3 regions of the Enterobacter sp. SA187 genome follow, and region 2 is predicted to be linked to each of the others. Evidence: predicted binding sites of a transcription regulator. Region 2 holds the regulator's gene; each other region holds the start of a gene.

Region 1 (4,675 bases), 1.6 Mb from region 2:
ATCCACGATTACTAGCGATTCCGACTTCACGGAGTCGAGTTGCAGACTCCGATCCGGACTACGACATACTTTATGAGGTCCGCTTGCTCTCGCGAGGTCGCTTCTCTTTGTATATGCCATTGTAGCACGTGTGTAGCCCTACTCGTAAGGGCCATGATGACTTGACGTCATCCCCACCTTCCTCCAGTTTATCACTGGCAGTCTCCTTTGAGTTCCCGGCCGAACCGCTGGCAACAAAGGATAAGGGTTGCGCTCGTTGCGGGACTTAACCCAACATTTCACAACACGAGCTGACGACAGCCATGCAGCACCTGTCTCACGGTTCCCGAAGGCACTAAGGCATCTCTGCCAAATTCCGTGGATGTCAAGAGTAGGTAAGGTTCTTCGCGTTGCATCGAATTAAACCACATGCTCCACCGCTTGTGCGGGCCCCCGTCAATTCATTTGAGTTTTAACCTTGCGGCCGTACTCCCCAGGCGGTCGACTTAACGCGTTAGCTCCGGAAGCCACGCCTCAAGGGCACAACCTCCAAGTCGACATCGTTTACAGCGTGGACTACCAGGGTATCTAATCCTGTTTGCTCCCCACGCTTTCGCACCTGAGCGTCAGTCTTTGTCCAGGGGGCCGCCTTCGCCACCGGTATTCCTCCAGATCTCTACGCATTTCACCGCTACACCTGGAATTCTACCCCCCTCTACAAGACTCAAGCCTGCCAGTTTCGGATGCAGTTCCCAGGTTGAGCCCGGGGATTTCACATCCGACTTGACAGACCGCCTGCGTGCGCTTTACGCCCAGTAATTCCGATTAACGCTTGCACCCTCCGTATTACCGCGGCTGCTGGCACGGAGTTAGCCGGTGCTTCTTCTGCGGGTAACGTCAATTGCTGAGGTTATTAACCTCAACACCTTCCTCCCCGCTGAAAGTACTTTACAACCCGAAGGCCTTCTTCATACACGCGGCATGGCTGCATCAGGCTTGCGCCCATTGTGCAATATTCCCCACTGCTGCCTCCCGTAGGAGTCTGGACCGTGTCTCAGTTCCAGTGTGGCTGGTCATCCTCTCAGACCAGCTAGGGATCGTCGCCTAGGTGAGCCGTTACCCCACCTACTAGCTAATCCCATCTGGGCACATCTGATGGCAAGAGGCCCGAAGGTCCCCCTCTTTGGTCTTGCGACATTATGCGGTATTAGCTACCGTTTCCAGTAGTTATCCCCCTCCATCAGGCAGTTTCCCAGACATTACTCACCCGTCCGCCGCTCGTCACCCGAGAGCAAGCTCTCTGTGCTACCGCTCGACTTGCATGTGTTAGGCCTGCCGCCAGCGTTCAATCTGAGCCATGATCAAACTCTTCAATTTAAGTTTGATGCTCGTGAATTAAACTTCGTAATGAATTACGTATGTTCACTCCAGAGACTTGGTATTCATTTAGCGTCTTTCGACGTTTAAGAATCCATGTCCTTGAGTGCCCACACAGATTGTCTGATAAATTGTTAAAGAGCAGTTGCGACGCGCTTTGGCGCTCTGTCGCGAGGTGGCGTATATTACGCTTTCCTCTTTCAGAGTCAACCCTCAATTTCAGGATTTTTTCTCTTCAACCGAACCGGCTGTTTGTGTGAAGTGATTCACATCCGCCGTGTCGATGGAGGCGCATTATAGGGAGTTCTGAAGGCACCGCAATACCTAAATGACAGAAAAATGACTGACTGCTGCATTCCACAGCAAAACCCCGCCTTATACCCATTTACGCACAGAGTTATCCACAAAGCGGTGAAACGCTAAAAATTCGCGAGCGTTGCGCAAACGTTTTCGTTACAATGCCCGCGCTAAAACAAGGATGCCCCGTCTGGGGCGTTAGCTGAATTTTAGGAAGAAAGAAAACCGAAAATTCAGCTAACGCTCTCTGTAATGTCCAAATCCTGGGGATTTAATACCATGCAACAACGTCGTCCAGTCCGCCGCGCTCTGCTCAGTGTTTCTGACAAAGCGGGTATCATCGAATTTGCACAGGCCCTCTCCTCGCGTGGCGTGGAGCTGCTATCCACCGGCGGTACCGCACGCCTGCTGGCAGAGAAAGGCCTGCCGGTCACCGAAGTATCCGACTACACCGGCTTCCCGGAAATGATGGATGGACGCGTCAAAACGCTGCACCCGAAAGTGCACGGCGGTATTCTGGGTCGTCGCGGACAAGATGATGAAATCATGGCGCAGCACGACATCTCTCCAATCGATATGGTTGTTGTGAACCTTTACCCGTTCGCCGCCACCGTCGCACGCGAGGGCTGCACGCTGGAAGACGCGGTAGAGAACATTGATATTGGCGGCCCGACCATGGTGCGCTCTGCTGCCAAGAACCATAAAGACGTGGCTATCGTGGTTAAGAGCAGCGACTATCACGCCATTATTAATGAGATGGATGCTAACGACGGCTCTCTGACCCTTGCTACCCGTTTTGACCTCGCCATTAAAGCCTTCGAACACACTGCCGCCTACGACAGCATGATCGCCAACTACTTCGGCAGCCTGGTCCCTGCTTATCACGGCGACAGCAAAGATCCTGCTGGCCGCTTCCCGCGCACCCTGAATCTGAACTTCATTAAGAAGCAGGATATGCGCTACGGTGAGAACAGCCACCAGCAGGCCGCCTTCTATATAGAAGAAGAAATTAAAGAAGCCTCGGTTGCCACTGCCACTCAGGTACAGGGCAAGGCACTCTCTTATAACAACATCGCCGATACCGATGCTGCGCTGGAATGTGTGAAAGAGTTCAGCGAACCGGCCTGTGTGATCGTTAAACATGCTAACCCGTGCGGCGTGGCGGTCAGCGATTCGATCCTCGACGCTTACGATCGTGCGTATAAAACCGACCCGACCTCCGCGTTCGGCGGCATCATCGCCTTTAACCGCGAGCTGGATGCGGAAACGGCGCAGGCCATTATTTCCCGCCAGTTTGTTGAAGTGATCATCGCCCCGTCAGCCACTGAAGAAGCGCTGAAAATTACCGCCGCCAAACAGAACGTGCGCGTGCTGGTTTGCGGCGAATGGTCTGCCCGCGTCGCAGGTCTGGATTTCAAACGTGTGAATGGCGGTCTGCTGGTACAGGATCGCGATCTGGGCATGGTGAGCGAAGCAGAGTTGCGCGTGGTCAGCAAACGCCAGCCGAGCGAGCAGGAACTGCGTGACGCGCTGTTCTGCTGGAAAGTCGCCAAGTTCGTTAAGTCCAACGCCATTGTCTATGCCAGAGAGAATATGACCATCGGCATTGGCGCGGGTCAGATGAGCCGCGTGTACTCCGCGAAAATCGCCGGTATTAAAGCAGGTGATGAAGGACTGGAAGTGAAAGGCTCCGCGATGGCCTCTGACGCCTTCTTCCCGTTCCGCGATGGTATTGATGCCGCTGCGGCCGTAGGCGTAAGCTGCGTGATCCAGCCTGGCGGTTCCATTCGTGATGATGAAGTGATTGCGGCGGCCGACGAACACGGTATCGCCATGATCTTCACCGACATGCGCCACTTCCGCCACTAATCCCGGAGCAGATAATGAAAGTATTAGTTATTGGTAATGGCGGACGCGAGCACGCGCTGGCGTGGAAAGCCGCCCAATCACCTTTAGTAGAAACCGTTTTTGTCGCACCGGGTAACGCCGGTACGGCGCTGGAGCCGATGCTGCAAAACGTGGCGATTGGCGCGACCGATATTCCGGCGCTGTTGAATTTTGCCCAAAGCGAGCACATTGACCTGACCATCGTTGGCCCGGAAGCCCCGCTGGTACTGGGCGTGGTCGATGCTTTTCGCGCGGCCGGCCTGACCATCTTTGGTCCGACGCAGGGCGCCGCCCAGCTGGAAGGTTCCAAAGCTTTCACCAAAGACTTCCTCGCCCGTCACCACATTCCGACGGCGGAATACCAGAACTTTACCGAGGTTGAGCCTGCGCTGGCGTATCTGCGCGAGAAAGGCGCGCCGATTGTTATCAAAGCGGACGGTCTGGCGGCAGGTAAAGGAGTGATTGTCGCCATGACGCTGGAAGAAGCGGAAGCCGCGGTTCAGGATATGCTGGCTGGCAACGCCTTTGGCGACGCGGGGCACCGTATCGTGATTGAAGAGTTTCTGGATGGCGAAGAAGCCAGCTTTATCGTGATGGTGGATGGCGAACACGTGTTGCCGATGGCCACCAGCCAGGATCACAAGCGCGTTGGCGATGCCGATACCGGGCCGAATACCGGCGGTATGGGCGCTTACTCGCCGGCCCCGGTAGTGACTGATGAAGTTCACCAGCGCACTATGGATCGCGTGATCTGGCCAACGGTGCGCGGTATGGCAGCGGAAGGCAATACCTACACCGGCTTCCTGTACGCCGGTCTGATGATCGACAAGCAGGGCAACCCGAAAGTAATCGAGTTTAACTGCCGCTTTGGCGATCCGGAAACCCAGCCGATCATGCTGCGCATGAAGTCCGATCTGGTCGAACTGTGCCTGGCGGCCTGTGAAGGCAAACTGGATGAGAAAACCTCGGAGTGGGACGAACGCGCATCGCTGGGCGTGGTGATCGCCGCAGGCGGTTATCCGGGTGATTATCGTACCGGTGATGTGATCCACGGCCTGCCGCTGGAAGAAGTAGGCGGTAAGGTGTTCCATGCGGGCACAACGCTTGCGGACGACGACCGTGTGCTGACTAACGG
Region 2 (4,675 bases):
TCGACATTAATGAATCAGATCGGCAAACCCTATCACTGGGGCGGCACCTCGCCGCGTACCGGCTTTGATTGCAGCGGGCTGGTGTATTACGCCTATAAAGATCTGGTGAAGTTCCGCATCCCGCGCACCGCCAATGAAATGTATCACCTGCGTGATGCCTCGCCGGTCAACCCGGGCGAGCTGGAACGGGGCGATCTGGTGTTCTTCCGCACGCAGGGTCGCGGCACCGCCGATCACGTGGGCGTCTACGTTGGCAATGGCAAATTCATCCAGTCGCCGCGCAGTGGTCAGGATATTCAAATCACTTCCCTTAGCGAAGATTACTGGCAGCGTCATTATGTGGGCGCGCGCCGGGTGATGACGCCGAAAAACGTCCGCTAAAAAAAACACCCTGCCGGACTGGCAGGGTGTTTTTCTTTTTTACTCAGTAACGATCAGTTCGCCACGCATTCCCGGCGGGCATCGGCGCGCCCGGAAAACAGCACCAGCAGCAACGCCAGCGCCGCAATAACAGCGCCCATCACCGGCACAACGGCGTAGCCTAATCCTGCGGAGATCACCGCGCCGCCTGCCGCCGCGCCCAGCGCATTGCCGAGGTTAAAAGCGCCGATATTCACGGACGAAGACAGCCCCGGCGCTTCATGAGCGACACGCATTACGCGCATCTGCAATGGCGGCACCACCGCGAACGTTGCGGCGCCCCACACTACCATCGCCACGGCCGCGCCGATATCGCTTTTCACCAGCAGCGGGATCGCCAGCATGATCACCATCAGCAGCAACAGAAAGCCTTTCAGCGTGCCGCTGACGGAACGATCGGCAAACTTGCCGCCCAGGTAATTGCCCAGCGAGAAGCCCACGCCGATCAGCACCAGCATTGCGGTGACAAAGAATGGCGTGGCGTGATTCAGCTCCTGCAACACCGGCGAGATATAGGTATAAAGGGTGAACATCGCCCCGGCGCCCAGCACGGTGGTCAGCAGCGCCGATAAAACCTGCGGGCGCATCAGCACCGCCAGCTCCTGGCGCACATTCGGACGCACGCCCGCGCTGCCCTTCGGCAGGGAGAAGAACAGGCTTAACATCGACACCACGCCAAGACCTGCGGTGGCGAGGAAGGACATCCGCCAGCCGATGGTTTCCCCAAGCCAGGTGGCCGCTGGAACGCCGCCGATATTGGCGATGGTCAGTCCCATAAACATGGTCGCCACGGCGCTGGCCTGTTTATGTTTCGGTACCACGCTTGCGGCCACCACTGAACCCAGGCCAAAGAAGGCGCCGTGGTTAAGACTGGTGATAATGCGCGATAACAGCAGCGTGGTGTAATCCGGCGCAATGGCCGACAGTACATTACCGAGGGTGAAAATCGCCATCAGGAAGATCAGCGCGTTACGACGGGCGCGATGCGACAGCAGCAGCGTCATCAGGGGGGCGCCCACCATCACGCCGATCGCATAGGCGCTGATCAGCATGCCGGCGGCAGGGATCGAGACGTCAACGCCACGGGCGATTACCGGCAGCAATCCCATGGGTGAAAATTCAGTTGTACCTATCCCAAAAGCCCCGATTGCCAGTGACAGCAGGGGAAAATTTATCTTCATTATTACATGACTCCAGTAATGCGATGGCGTACAGAGCGCCCCGCGGTGAAGTCAAAAGCATGACATTAATCACAAAAAAACAGAAGTTAATGAAGTGACAAAAGATTATTGCAAATTTGATAACAATCGGCGGGAATGAAAAAGAGAGGGAGAGCGCTCTCCCTGCTCTGGATCAATTAAAAGCGGCAGTCATTGCGCCAGCAACGATCAGGCTGAGCACGATTACGGTAGTAAACAGCGAATACTTCAGATTGCTATCCATCATTTTTTCTCCTTTGTTAACCCCCACAAAAAGTGAGATTGCTCATTTTTGCACAGTTAAACGCAAAAATCTTCTCTGTTTTAGATTGATAACCATTTTTAGACTTCCCCTTTTCATCAAGATCAGCCAGAATTCCACGCTAAATTTATTCGTGTACCGGCCACTGACCCCTCCTGACGTCCTGTGTTGTTTTCCCGGCGTATCGCAACCTGAAAATGTTGTGCGAAGGGTTTTTTAAGGCAAACGTTTACCTGTAGAAGTATCAGGAGTTTAAGATATGGTCTGGAGTGAGATCTAATGGCAACAATTAAAGATGTAGCGAAACGCGCAAACGTTTCCACTACAACCGTATCACATGTTATTAACAAAACCCGTTTTGTTGCGGAAGAAACGCGCAACGCGGTGTGGGCAGCCATCAAAGAGCTGCATTATTCCCCAAGCGCGGTGGCGCGCAGTCTGAAGGTTAACCATACCAAGTCGATTGGCTTGCTGGCGACCAGCAGCGAAGCGCCCTACTTCGCCGAAATCATTGAAGCTGTTGAGAAAAACTGCTTCCAGAAGGGCTATACCCTGATCCTCGGCAACGCCTGGAACAACCTGGAAAAGCAGCGCGCTTATCTGTCGATGATGGCGCAAAAGCGCGTCGACGGCCTGATGGTGATGTGTTCTGAATACCCGGACCCGCTGTTGCGCATGCTTGAAGAGTACCGTCATATCCCGATGGTGGTGATGGACTGGGGCGAAGCGAAAGCGGACTTTACCGATTCGGTGATCGATAACGCTTTTGAAGGCGGCTATATGGCGGGCCGTTATCTGATCGAACGTGGCCACCGTGAAATCGGCGTCATTCCGGGCCCGCTTGAGCGTAACACCGGCGCGGGCCGTCTGGCGGGCTTTATGAAAGCGATGGAAGAAGCGCTGATTAAGGTGCCGGAAAACTGGATCGTGCAGGGCGACTTTGAGCCGGAATCCGGCTACCGCGCCATGCAGCAGATCCTCTCCCAGCCGCATCGTCCGACCGCAGTCTTCTGCGGCGGCGACGTGATGGCGATGGGCGCGCTCTGCGGGGCTGATGAAATGGGTCTGCGCGTGCCGCAGGACGTGTCGCTGATTGGTTATGACAACGTGCGCAACGCGCGTTTCTTCACTCCGGCGCTGACCACCATTCACCAGCCGAAAGATTCGCTGGGCGAAACGGCCTTCAATATGCTGATGGACAGGATCGTCAGCAAGCGTGAAGAGTCGCAGTCCATTGAGGTGCACCCGCGTCTCATCGAACGCCGCTCGGTCGCCGACGGCCCGTTCCGCGACTACCGCCGTTAAGCCTGCCGGGAGCCAGTCACTCTGGCTCCCGCAACCACTCTTTATTCAGCGTCTCGCTGTCTCCTAAATAATCGAGCAGCCAGCTTAAGGCGGGCGAATTGTCCTTTTGCTGCCACGTCAGGCAACAGGCGGCGTCCGGGAAGGGGTTTTCAAGCGGCAGCGCCACCCACTCTCCGCGATCAAGCCAGGGCCTGGCAAAATGCGCCGGTACCATGCCGATACACAATCCCGCCGACAGACAGGCCGCCGAGGATTCCCAGTCGGGCGCGACGATGCGCCGCTGGTTATCCAGCAGCCAGGTGATACGCTTCGGCAGCGAGCGGGAGGTGTCTTCGCGCACCAGCGACGGCCAGTTGCGCAAGGTGTCATCGCTCAGCGGCCCGTCCATCGCCGCCAGCGGGTGTTCACGGGATACCACGCACTTCCAGCTCAATTTCCCCATATCCCGGAAGGCGTAGCGCCCGCCCACCGGCACCGCCTGGGTCGCCCCAATCGCCAGTTCCACGCGGCCATCCGCCAGCGCGTCCCACACGCCGTTGAATACTTCCTGAAAGACGATCAGCTCCACATCCTGAAAGTGGCGGTAGAAATCGACGATCATTTGCCTGCTACGTTCGGGCTTAACGATATTGTCCACCGCGATGGATAACTGCCCCCGCCAGCCGTTGGCGATCTGCTGACACTGCTGACGGGTGATCTGCATTTTTTTGATAACAGATCGCCCTTCCTTTAAAAACCAGCGCCCGGCCGGGGTAAGCACCACGTCACGGTGACGGCGCTCAAACAGCGGCACCGCCAGCCACTCTTCCAGTTGCCGCACCGTATAGCTAACCGCCGATGGGACCCGGTGGAGTTCCTGCGCCGCGGCGCTGAAGCTGCCGGTTCGTGCCACCGCATCAACCACTTCCAGTGAATATTCTGACCACATGTTCTGCCTGCAAATTTTTTGAATGCAATGTGCAAATATTAGCGTTTCACAACCGTCATTGCACTCCCTACACTCTGCCGCTCTGCTCACCTGCCAAAACAAGAGAACGTGACATGAAACCTGGAAAAGGATTTTTAGTCTGGCTGGCGGGGTTAAGCGTACTGGGCTTTCTGGCTACAGATATGTATTTACCCGCCTTCGCCGTTATTCAGAATGATCTACAAACCCCGGCGGCTGCCGTCAGCGCCAGCCTGAGTCTGTTTTTAGCCGGATTTGCGGTTGCGCAACTGGCGTGGGGTCCGCTGTCCGATACTTATGGTCGCCGCCCGGTGCTGTTAAGCGGTCTGGCGCTCTTTGCCGTCGGCTGTCTGGGCATGCTGTGGGTGCGCGACGCCACCTGGCTGCTGGTGCTGCGTTTTATCCAGGCGATCGGCGTCTGCGCTGCCGCCGTCACCTGGCAGGCGCTGGTGACGGATCACTATCCGGCGCACCGCACTAATCGTATCTTCGCCACCATTATGCCGCTGGTGGGTCTCTCTCCGGCCCTTGCGCCGCTGCTGG
Region 3 (4,675 bases), 1.2 Mb from region 2:
CGCCGATGTTTTCGCCGTAGGTAGTGTTCGGCGTCGAGCCAAAGAAACCGGAAATAATGGTGGAAAAACCGTTAGCAAACATTGAGCGGTGCAGGCCCGGATCGCGGATCAAATCGCGCTTGACGATATTCGCCGTTACCACCAGGTGCCCGACGTGCTCGGCAATCACCACCAGCGCAGCCGGCAGAATGGTGAAGATGGCAAACCACTCAAAGCGCGGCGTGTAGAAGGTCGGCAGCGCAAACCAGTGGGCTTCGGCGATGGGCGTGGTATCCACCACGCCCATGACGAACGACAGCGCATACCCTGCCAGCACGCCGATCAGGATCGGGATGATCGCCATAAAGCCGCGGAACAGTACCGAACCGAAGACCGTCACGCCCAGCGTCACCAGCGCGATAACCACCGTTTTAGTATCCGCCGACTGCCCTTCTGGCGGCAGCAGACCGGCCATATTTGCCGCCACACCGGCCAGCTCCAGGCCGATGACGGCAACGATTGCGCCCATCGCCGCAGGCGGGAACATCACGTCCAGCCAGCCGGTACCGGCTTTTTTCACGATAAAAGAGACGATGCAGAACAGCACGCCGCACATAATGAAGCCGCCGAGCGCCACTTCGTACCCCAGCGGCAACAGCAGCAGCACCGGGGAAATAAACGCAAAGCTTGAACCCAGATAAGCCGGAATTTTCCCTTTACAGATAAAGAGATAAAGCAGCGTCCCGATCCCATTAAACAGCAGCACGGTGGCCGGGTTAATGTGAAACAGGACTGGCACCAGCACGGTTGCGCCAAACATGGCGAACAGGTGCTGCAAACTAAGCGGGATTGTCTGTAAAAGCGGCGGTCTTTCACTCACCCCGATAGCACGGCGCGTCATAGTGTTTTCCTCTGAGTTGTGTTTGTTATTAACGAATGGCTTCTTTTATTCAAAAAAAAGCCGACTATCAAAGTCGGCTGTTTTTTATTTATTCAATTATTTGGTTCCGAAAATCTTATCGCCGGCATCGCCGAGCCCCGGAATGATGTATCCGTGCTCGTTAAGGCCCTGGTCGATCGACGCGGTGTACAGTTCCACGTCCGGGTGCGCTTTCTCCAGCGCCGCAATACCTTCAGGAGCGGCAACCAGCACCAGCACTTTAATGCTGGAGCAGCCTGCTTTTTTCAACAGGTCGATGGTGGCAATCATCGAACCGCCGGTTGCCAGCATCGGGTCAACCACCAGCGCCATGCGCTCGTCGATATTGGAAACCAGTTTCTGGAAGTACGGCACCGGTTCCAGCGTCTCTTCGTCGCGGTAGACCCCGACCACGCTGATGCGCGCGCTCGGCACGTTTTCCAGAACGCCTTCCATCATGCCCAGACCGGCGCGCAGGATGGGCACCACGGTGATTTTCTTACCTTTGATCTGTTCGATTTCCACCGGGCCGTTCCAGCCTTCGATGGTCACTTTTTCTGTAGCGAGGTCGGCGGTCGCGACGTAGGTCAGCAGACTACCCACTTCCGAGGCGAGTTCACGAAAGCGTTTGGTGCTGATGTCATTCTCACGCATCAGTCCCAGCTTATGTTTGACGAGTGGGTGTTTCACTTCCACGATCTTCATACTCTTCTCCTTCCCCAGACAGTTAGCAGCCACAAAAAAAATCGCCGGATTATACCGCTTTTTGTCCGCGGCGCTACAGGTAGTGTGTTGATCCCGATCAATCATAGCGGAAATGAGCCTGACTGAATAATCGCGCCTGCCCCCTAACAATGCACTCGCAAACGTTTGCCTGGGCTGTTAGAATTGCGCCGAAATTTATTTCTACCGCAAGTAAACGCGTGGGGACAGAAGCAGTGACCGATAAAACCTCTCTCAGCTACAAAGATGCCGGTGTTGATATTGACGCGGGTAATGCCCTGGTTGACCGTATCAAAGGCGTGGTGAAGAAAACCCGTCGCCCGGAAGTCATGGGTGGACTGGGTGGCTTCGGCGCGCTGTGCGCATTGCCGCAAAAATATCGTGAGCCAGTGCTGGTTTCCGGCACTGACGGCGTGGGCACCAAACTGCGTCTGGCGATGGATCTGAAACGCCACGACACCATCGGCATCGATCTGGTCGCCATGTGCGTGAACGACCTGGTGGTCCAGGGCGCGGAGCCGCTGTTTTTCCTTGACTATTACGCCACCGGTAAACTGGACGTGGATACCGCCTCAAGCGTGATCAGCGGTATCGCCGAAGGCTGTCTGCAATCGGGCTGTGCGCTGGTCGGCGGTGAAACGGCAGAAATGCCGGGCATGTACCACGGCGAAGATTATGACGTCGCCGGTTTCTGCGTCGGTGTGGTAGAAAAATCAGAAATCATTGATGGTTCAAAAGTGGCCGACGGCGATGTGCTGATTGCGCTGGCCTCAAGCGGCCCGCACTCAAACGGTTATTCGCTGGTGCGCAAAATTCTGGAAGTCAGCGGCAGCGATGCGGAAACCACTGAGCTGGAAGGCAAACCGCTTGCCGATCACCTGCTGGCGCCGACACGCATCTATGTGAAGAACATTCTCGAACTGATTGAGCACGTCGACGTTCACGCTATCGCTCACCTGACCGGCGGCGGTTTCTGGGAAAACATTCCGCGCGTGCTGCCGGATAACACCCAGGCGGTAATCGACGAAGCGTCCTGGCAGTGGCCAGCCGTGTTCAACTGGCTGCAAACGGCCGGTAACGTCAGCCGCCATGAAATGTACCGCACTTTCAACTGCGGCGTGGGTATGCTGATCGCCCTGCCGGCAGCAGAAGCGGATAAAGCTATTGAGCTGATGAATGCTAAAGGCGAAACCGCCTGGAAAATCGGCGTTATCAAAGCCTCCGATTCCGCCGAACGCGTGGTCATTGCGTAATGAAAAATATCGTGGTGCTTATTTCCGGTAACGGCAGCAATTTGCAGGCCATTATCGATGCCTGTAAGCAGAAAAAAATTAACGCCACGATCCGTGCGGTTTTCAGTAATAAGGCCGACGCGTTCGGCCTTGAACGTGCGCGCGAAGCTGATATTCCTGCGCACGCCCTGACCGCCGATCTTTTTGCCAGCCGCGAGGCATTTGATCGTGAACTGATGCAGGAAATCGACGCCTACGCCCCGGATCTGGTGGTTCTGGCCGGTTACATGCGTATTCTCAGTCCCGCGTTTGTGGCGCACTTTGCCGGACGTCTGATCAACATTCACCCTTCCCTGCTGCCGAAATATCCGGGGCTGCATACCCATCGTCAGGCGCTGGAAAACGGCGATACGGAGCACGGCACCTCGGTGCACTTCGTGACGGATGAACTCGACGGCGGCCCCGTAATTCTACAGGCCAAAGTACCGGTTTTTGAGGGCGATACCGAAGCGGACATTACTGCGCGCGTACAGACCCAGGAACATGCGATCTATCCGCTGGTGGTGAGCTGGTTTACCGAAGGCCGCCTGGCGATGCGCGATAACCGCGCGTGGCTGGATGGCGTACCGCTTCCGCCGCAGGGCCATGCCTGCGACTGATCCATAAAACGCATCGCGGCATGAATTCCGCCCGCGATGCGCTTATTTTATTCACAGAATCAATAATAAATTCCAGTTTATTTTCATCTGCGCGGCGAGTAAAATTCGCGCTGGTTATTTATCTCTGGAGCAATGGATTATGCTCAAAAACTTTCGTTTTATTCTCGCCACCTGGATTTTACCTGCGCTGCTGTTGTTTTACGCCTGCGGTCAGTTCATTCATATAAATAAATCACATGATAAAGTTGTATCTATTTATCAGATTTATGAAACTTCTACTGAAATTATCAAATCCTATATCTCTCCGCCGTCAAAACCGGATAAAGAATACCTGCAGCATAAAGCTAATGCCGAACTTTATGCCCGGTTCCCGCCGGAAATGTTCGCCTTTATGAAGGTGGTCACCGCCGAATGGTATTTGTCGATCTCAAGTATGGTATGCGCCCTGCTGTCGCTGTTTTGCGGCATTCTGGCCCAGCGCTTCTGCCTGCGCTGTCGGGATATGGTGGGCCATAGCGAAGATGGCGACGTCAGCCTGTTTAACTGGTTTCGTAACCTGCTCGGGTGGACCAGCGCGGCACAACTATTATTTCTGATCCTGGCGCTGTTAACCATTATTGTTTTCGATATGCTGTGGTTCTCTTATCCGGTTAAGAAAAACGAAACCTGGGAGATGGTATATATCGTCGGCGAAACCCTGGCCGGATTTATTGGCGTGGTGCTGCTGTGTAATCTGGTGAAGGTCGCCGATTGTCTGCGCTTATTTACTATTCAGGCGCGGGTATTATGCGCTATTCCCCTCCCCGAACAGGACGAGCCGCAATTATGGCAGTGGCTGCGGACGCTGTGTGCGGAACATGACGTCGCGCTGCCGGATAATATCGTGGTGGGTATGAACAGCGCGTATTACGCCACAACCGAAACCCTGCAAATAAAAGGCGGGCCGCGGCTGACGGGCGTCACCCTGCACCTGCCGCTGCGTCAGATCGCCACGGTGAATAAACGCCGACTCTCAGACGATGTACTGGCGGCGCTGGGCGATATTAAAATCATCTCCCCTTACGATGAACAGGATCTGCTGACGCCCTGGGCGAGCCTCGAACTGAACAGGCTGCACAGCGACGATCGGCTGAAACGTCATCCACTGGCCGACGCGCTGCTCA

Evidence for each region. Region 2 encodes PurR, which represses purine synthesis genes. Its sites were predicted from a motif close to CANGCAAACGTTTGCNTG; they were not measured.
Region 1: purH (bifunctional phosphoribosylaminoimidazolecarboxamide formyltransferase/IMP cyclohydrolase) is a predicted target of PurR. The motif match lies at 1,794-1,811, and genes of this name have one in related genera.
Region 3: purM (phosphoribosylformylglycinamidine cyclo-ligase) is a predicted target of PurR. The motif match lies at 1,758-1,775, and genes of this name have one in related genera.

What each region holds. Positions count from the first base shown of each region.
Region 1 is NZ_CP019113.1:1,451,508-1,456,182, reverse strand. It holds rRNA gene BMF08_RS07010 (16S ribosomal RNA) at 1-1,356, opposite strand, end outside; gene purH (bifunctional phosphoribosylaminoimidazolecarboxamide formyltransferase/IMP cyclohydrolase) at 1,933-3,522, shown strand; gene purD (phosphoribosylamine--glycine ligase) at 3,537-4,675, shown strand, end outside.
Region 2 is NZ_CP019113.1:3,083,346-3,088,020, reverse strand. It holds gene BMF08_RS14765 (C40 family peptidase) at 1-381, shown strand, start outside; gene BMF08_RS14760 (MFS transporter) at 435-1,601, opposite strand; gene cydH (cytochrome bd-I oxidase subunit CydH) at 1,774-1,866, opposite strand; gene purR (HTH-type transcriptional repressor PurR) at 2,161-3,186, shown strand; gene punR (DNA-binding transcriptional activator PunR) at 3,203-4,114, opposite strand; gene punC (purine nucleoside transporter PunC) at 4,228-4,675, shown strand, end outside.
Region 3 is NZ_CP019113.1:4,236,470-4,241,144, forward strand. It holds gene uraA (uracil permease) at 1-880, opposite strand, end outside; gene upp (uracil phosphoribosyltransferase) at 977-1,603, opposite strand; gene purM (phosphoribosylformylglycinamidine cyclo-ligase) at 1,837-2,874, shown strand; gene purN (phosphoribosylglycinamide formyltransferase) at 2,874-3,512, shown strand; gene BMF08_RS20285 (hypothetical protein) at 3,652-4,675, shown strand, end outside.